DNA from 2 places in the Cellulomonas sp. NS3 genome. Region 2 is predicted to be linked to the other one. Evidence: riboswitches for the same ligand, from Rfam matches in the RefSeq annotation. Region 2 holds a riboswitch; the other holds the start of a gene.
What was found. A riboswitch is a leader RNA that binds a small molecule or an ion and turns the genes downstream of it on or off. The one in region 2 is predicted to bind cyclic di-AMP.
Positions count from the first base shown of each region.

Region 1: another riboswitch for cyclic di-AMP. It lies ahead of NXY84_RS16655 (C40 family peptidase); the one in region 2 lies ahead of NXY84_RS06580 (C40 family peptidase).

Region 1 covers NZ_CP103289.1:3,679,354-3,682,491, reverse strand. The annotation lists gene serC (phosphoserine transaminase) at 1-169, opposite strand, end outside; gene NXY84_RS16660 (metal-dependent transcriptional regulator) at 265-966, shown strand; cyclic di-AMP (ydaO/yuaA leader) riboswitch at 1,258-1,418, shown strand; gene NXY84_RS16655 (C40 family peptidase) at 1,421-2,176, shown strand; gene NXY84_RS16650 (HNH endonuclease) at 2,391-2,891, shown strand; gene NXY84_RS16645 (universal stress protein) at 3,017-3,138, shown strand, end outside.
Region 2 covers NZ_CP103289.1:1,422,698-1,425,835, reverse strand. The annotation lists gene NXY84_RS06585 (N(5)-(carboxyethyl)ornithine synthase) at 1-1,043, opposite strand, end outside; cyclic di-AMP (ydaO/yuaA leader) riboswitch at 1,307-1,488, shown strand; gene NXY84_RS06580 (C40 family peptidase) at 1,491-2,291, shown strand; gene NXY84_RS06575 (NAD-dependent epimerase/dehydratase family protein) at 2,367-3,138, opposite strand, start outside.

The DNA.
Region 1 (3,138 bases), 2.3 Mb from region 2:
GCTGGCGGTGCGACGTGCCGAGCAGAGTGCGGCCGACGGACGCCAGGGCCTCGACCTGCGCGGCGCGGACCTTGCTGGGCCCGGAGCCGAACCGCCCGTCGACGGGCAGCAGGTCGGCGGGGAGGGTGATCGCAGGGATCGCGGGCGCGGTGTCGTGGGCCTCGGGCACGGTGCAGACGATACGGCGTCGGGAGCCGTCGGCGCCGGACCGCCTACCCTGGTGGCCAGCGACGACGACGAGTGCGACGAGCGAGAGGCTGCGGCGTGAGCGACCTGATCGACACCACCGAGATGTACCTGAAGACCGTGTACGAGCTCACCGAGGAGGGCATCACGCCGCTGCGGGCGCGCATCGCCGAGCGGCTCGGGCACAGCGGCCCGACGGTCTCCCAGACCGTGGCGCGGATGGCGCGCGACGGCCTGGTGGTGGTGAGCGGGGACCGGCACCTCGAGCTCACCGAGCTCGGGCTCGCCAAGGCCACCCGCGTGATGCGCAAGCACCGGCTCGCGGAGCGGCTCCTCACGGACGTCATCGGGCTCGACTGGGAGTTCGTGCACGAGGAGGCGTGCCGGTGGGAGCACGTGATGAGCGAGCGCGTCGAGCGCCGGCTCGCGGCGCTGCTCGACCACCCGCACTTCGACCCCTACGGCAACCCGATCCCGGGGCTCGCGGAGATCGGCGAGACGAGCACGTCCGAGCAGTTCCTCGACGGCGTCACGTCGCTCCTCACGGTCGCGAACGCCGCGTCGGGCCGGCTCGACGACGTCGTCGTCGCGCGCCTGGGTGAGCCGATCCAGCCGGACGTCGAGCTGCTGTCGCGGCTCGCGCAGGCCGGGATCCGCCCGGGCGTGACGGTCACGGTCGAGCGCGGGCCCGGCGTCGTGACCGTCGCGCCCCCCGGCGCGGTGACGGTCCTCGACCTGCCCGACGACGTCGCGCGGCACATCTTCGTCGGCAACCGCTGAGCGCCCGTCCCGGCGCTCCCGAGCCGCCGGGGACCGCGGGGACCGGGCCCCGCTGACCTGCGCCGAGGCGCGCGCGACCCCCTCGGACCCCGTGCCGGCGGGGTCGCGTCGTGCGGCCGCGAGTCCTGCGCGGGGGAGGGGCGTGCGGGACGTGCGAGCCCGTCACGTGAAGGGGACGAAACGGACGTGTCGGATACGTGACATTTTCGCGGGGACTCCTGTACGTTCGTCCTGCTTCACCCGGACCCTCCTTCGGGGAAGCCCTCGTGCGGATCGCCCAGCCCTGCCGCCGCACGCGGTCCGCTCAACTCGCCGGCAGGGGCGGGGGACCCATGACGGGCACCGGCAACGGTGTCCTTGGGGTGAAGCCCGACGGATGCTCGCATCCCGACGGCCGGGTGCTCTCCCACCCGAACCCGACAGCTGACCTCGCAGGCGACAGGAGAGGTACTCAGTGACCGAGAGCATGACGCGCGCGCGGCACCGTTCTGCACGACGCCCTGCTACACCGCTGACCGACTTCGCCTCCGCGGCGTCCGACTCGATGGGTGCGGTGGGCCGCGGGGCCGCGATCGTCGCCGCGTCGGGCGGTCTCGTCGCCACGATGATCAGCCCTGCGGGTGCCGCCCCCGGCGCCGGTTCCGCGGGTGCGCTGCCGGCGGTCGACACCTCCGCGCTCACCGCGTCGGCGCGCGCCGTGCTCCAGACCTCGCCGGTCGTCTCGTCCCCGGTGGACGCCGCGTGGTCCTTCGAGGCCCCTGCCGTGACCGTGGCCCCGAAGCCCGTCGCCCAGACCCGCGTCGCACGGACCGCCGCGAGCCGCAGCGCCGAGCGCACCGCCGCCGCGACGGTCAACAACCCGATCCCGCAGTCCGTGTCGGGCAACGCGGTCCTCGAGATCGCCGCCCGCTACGTCGGCACCCCGTACCTCGCGGGTGGCACGACCCCCGGGGGCTTCGACTGCTCCGGCTTCGTCGGGTACGTGTACGCCCAGCTCGGCATCTCGCTCCCGCGCACGTCGTCCGCCATGAAGGGGGCCGGCACGGTCGTCTCGCGGGCCGACGCGCTCCCCGGCGACCTGATCTGGAGCCCCGGGCACATCAGCATCTACGCCGGTGGCAACGACCAGATCGACTCGCCGTCGCCCGGCAAGACCGTGCAGTTCCGCACGATCTACCAGAGCTCGCCGGTCTTCATCCGCATCGGCTGAGCCACCGCCGCACCGCTCCTCCAGGGCCCCTGCACGCCGTCGCGCGCAGGGGGCCCTGGACGTACGTCCGGAAGTCGCCGGGCGTTCACGCCGCGCACGTGCGAAAGTCGAGGGACGCGGCGCTGCTCGCCGCGTACTCTGGTCGCGCTTGCACTCCCCCAGGGACCCACCAGCCAGGTGGGTCCACCGATCTGGACAGGAGCCCGCCGTGCTGATGCCCGTGACGCACCGGACGCTGCTTCTCAACGCCAGTCTCGAACCCCTCTGCGTCGTGAGCGTGCACCGCGCCGTCACGCTCGTCATGTCCGGGAAGGCGTCGATCCTCGAGACCGACGGGCGTGAGCTCCACTCCGAACGCACCTCGCTGCCGCTGCCGCTCGTGCTGTGCCTCACGCGCTACGTGCACGTCCCCATGCGCAAGGCGGTCGCCCCGACGCGGCGCACGGTCCTGCAGCGCGACGGCCACCGCTGCGCGTACTGCGGCGGGGGAGCGGACACGGTCGACCACGTGCAGCCCCGCTCGCGCGGCGGCCGGCACGAGTGGACCAACGTCGTCGCGGCGTGCAGCCGGTGCAACCACCGCAAGGCCGACCGGCTGCTGCACGAGATCGGCTGGGAGCTGCCGTTCGTCCCGCGCGCGCCGCGCGGCCTGGCGGCGCTGATGGCCGGCTCCCACGTCGACGAGCCCACGTGGAGCGCGTACCTCGTCGCCTGAGCGTCGGCTCCTCGCCGACCGGCGTCCTGCACGCCAAGCGCCCCCCAAGAACGCCTCCCGAAAGTTTCCGGTCGAGGCATGATCGGGGGCAGACTGGGTGCCGTGACGACCAGGAGGTGCGGGCCATGACGCGCGACGACGTCGTACTCGTGGGGGTGGACGGCTCGGCGGCAAGCCTGCACGCGCTCGACTGGGCCGCCGCCCAGGCACAGGCGCACGGACGCCGGCTGCACATCGTGTGCTCGTA
Region 2 (3,138 bases):
TCGATCGCGCGCCGCAGGGTCTCGTCGCGCGCCCACGCGTCCGGACCGCCCATGACCCCTGCGAGGAACGGCAGCACCGCCTCGCTGATCTCCCAGGACGCCGAGCTCCACAGGTAGGACGGGCTGTGGTCGACGCCGTAGTAGGTGATGTGGTCGCCGACCTCGAACACCGGGTCGCGGAACGACGTGGGCCTGGCCCACTCGAAGCCCATCCCCGCGTCGCACGAGACGTCGACCACGAGGCTCCCGCGCCGGAACGCCGCGAGGTCCTCGGTGCGCAGGTACACCACCGGACGCTGGGGGTCCTGCAACGTGCAGTTGACGACGACGTCGTGCCCGGCGAGGAAGTCCGCCACCGCCACGCGCCCCTCCCCCGTGTCCACCTGGCCGTCCGGCTCGAGGTGCACGATCCGCGTCTGGTGGATCGGCGCCCCGACCGCGGCGACGCCCCGGTGCGTCACGACCTCGACGTCGTGCACGCCGTGCGCCAGGAGGGCGGTCACCGCGCCGCGCGCCGTCGCCCCGAAGCCCAGGACCACCGCGGACAGCCGGCGCCCGTAGTCGCCCGTCAGGCCGACCAGCTGGAGCGCGTGCACCACGGAGCAGTAGCCGGCGATCTCGTTGTTCTTGTGGAAGACGTGCAGGCCGAACCCGCCGTCGTCGGCCCAGTGGTTCATCGCCTCGAACGCGAGGAGCGTCAGCCCGTGGTCGATCGCGACCTGGGTGAGCGCGACGTCCTGCACGCAGTGCGGCCAGCCCCACAGCACCTGGCCGGCGCGCATCGCCTCGAGGTCCTCGACCTGCGGCTTGGGCAGGAGCACGACGTCGGACCCGGCGACCACCTGCGCACGGGGCGCGAGGCCGCCGACCAGCTGCGCGAGCTCCGCGTCGGGCACCCCGAGCCGCTCGCCGTAGCCCTCCTCGAGCGTGATCCGCGCACGGAGGCCGGGGTCGATGCGCTCGAGGTGCGCGGGGTGGACCGCGAGCCTCCGCTCGTCCTCCTTGCGCGACGTCGAGACGATGCCCAGGCTCAGCGGACCCATCACGTGCCCCCTCGGAGGGGCCGCGACGGCCCCGAGCCGCGAGCGTACGCCCGCGCTGGCCGAGTGAGGCGCTCGTCACACCCGGCGGCCCGCCGATCGGGTGCCTGCGCCGGATTTACGCGTGCTCCTCCCGTTCCAGGGGTGACGCACGTCATCCCATCGGGTGATCGTGCGACCTGGACACGTGTTCACCCGTGACCTTGCCGTGACATATCGCGGACGCCATGCCTAACATCGTCGCGCCCCACCCTCCTGGGGCGGCCTGAGGTGGATCGCCGAGTCCTGCCACCACCCGCGGTCAGTTCGAGTCTCGCTGGCAGGAGCGGGGGACCCACTTGTGGGCATCCGTGCGGTGTCCTTGGGGTGAAGCCGGTCGAACCTGACCGGCCGGGCGTTCTCCAGCCCGAACCCGACAGCTCACCTCGTAGGCGTCTGGAGAGGTTCTGCATGCCCTCGAGCACGTCTCACGGACGTCGCCGGTCGCCCGGCCGGCCGACGACCCCCCTCACCGACCTCGCCACGGCCACCAGCGCCGGCATCGCCACGGCGGGTCGCCGCTCGGCGGTCGTCGCGGCCGGCTCCGGCCTCATGATCGGCATGGTCGCGGTCCCCGCCTCCGCCGAGGGCAGCAGCGCCGGTGGAGCCTCGCTCGCCGCGGTCGACAGCACCGTCCTCACCGCCTCGGCCCGCGCGCTCCTCGAGACCTCCCCGGTCGTCGCGGCCGCGCCGGACGCGGTGTGGGGCTTCGACGCCCCGACGCTCACCGCCGTGACGCCGCCGCCCCCGCCGGAGCCCGAGCCGGAGCCCGTCGTCGAGACGCGCGCCGCGAGCACCTCGCGCAGCACCGCGCGTGCCGCCGTCGTCGAGGAGGCCCCCGCGGAGCAGGCCGCCGTGACGCAGGTCCCCGCCTCGGCCGTCGGCAACGCGATCGTCGAGATCGCGGCCCGCTACATCGGCGTCCCGTACGTCTCGGGCGGCACGACCCCCGACGGCTTCGACTGCTCCGGCTACACGTCCTACGTGTTCGCGCAGGTCGGCATCACGCTCCCCCGCACGTCGGCCGAGCAGCGCCACGCCGGCACCGTCGTCTCGCGTGCGGACGCCCAGCCCGGTGACCTCATTTGGTCGCCCGGTCACATCTCGATCTACGCCGGCGACGGCATGCAGCTCGACGCGCCCCGCCCGGGCAAGACGATCCAGCTGCGCTCGATCTGGCAGTCCAGCCCGGTCTTCATCCGGGTCGGCTGACCTCAGCCCCGCACGTCACGAGAGCGCCCGCCCCTCCGGGGGCCGGGCGCTCTCGTCGTCGTACCGCGTGCGGCCTCAGCGCACGCGGTACGTCTCCACGAGCCGGTCCATGAGCGCGTCGAGGCCCGCGTCGACGACCTTGCGGGCCGGGTCGGCGTCGAACCAGTCGACGATCTCGCGGGCGCCCTGCTCGAACGGCACGGTCGCGCGGTAGCCGGGCACCACGCTGCGCACCTTGGTGTTGTCGAAGACCATCGAGTGCGCCTTGTCGCCGAGGAGCCCGGCGCCCCACTCGGGGTCGTGGGACGCGATGACGTCCGAGGGCACGTGCACGATGCGCGCCTCGACGCCGGCCGCCGCGGCGAGGGCGTGCGTGATCTGGTCCCACGTCAGCACGTCGTCCGACGTCAGGTGGAACGCCTCCCCGAGCGTGCGCGGGTGGCCGAGCAGCGGCACGAAACCCTGGGCGAAGTCGGTGTGGTGCGTGAGCGTCCACAGGGACGTCCCGTCCCCGTGCACCACGACCTCCTTGCCCTGGCGCATGCGCTCGAGGGCCGTCCAGCCCCCGTCGAGCGGGACGAGCGTGCGGTCGTACGTGTGCGAGGGCCGCACGACCGTCGCGGGGAAGCCGTCCTCCCGGTACGCGCGCACGAGCAGGTCCTCGCACGCGATCTTGTCGCGCGAGTACTGCCAGTGCGGGTTGCGCAGCGGGGTCGACTCGGTCACCGGCAGCCGGGCGGGCGGCGTCTGGTAGGCGGAGGCGGAGCTGATGAACACGTACTGCCCGGTGCGTCCGGTGAACAGCTCGACGTCCGTGCGCACGTGCTCGGGGGTGAAGGCCACCCAG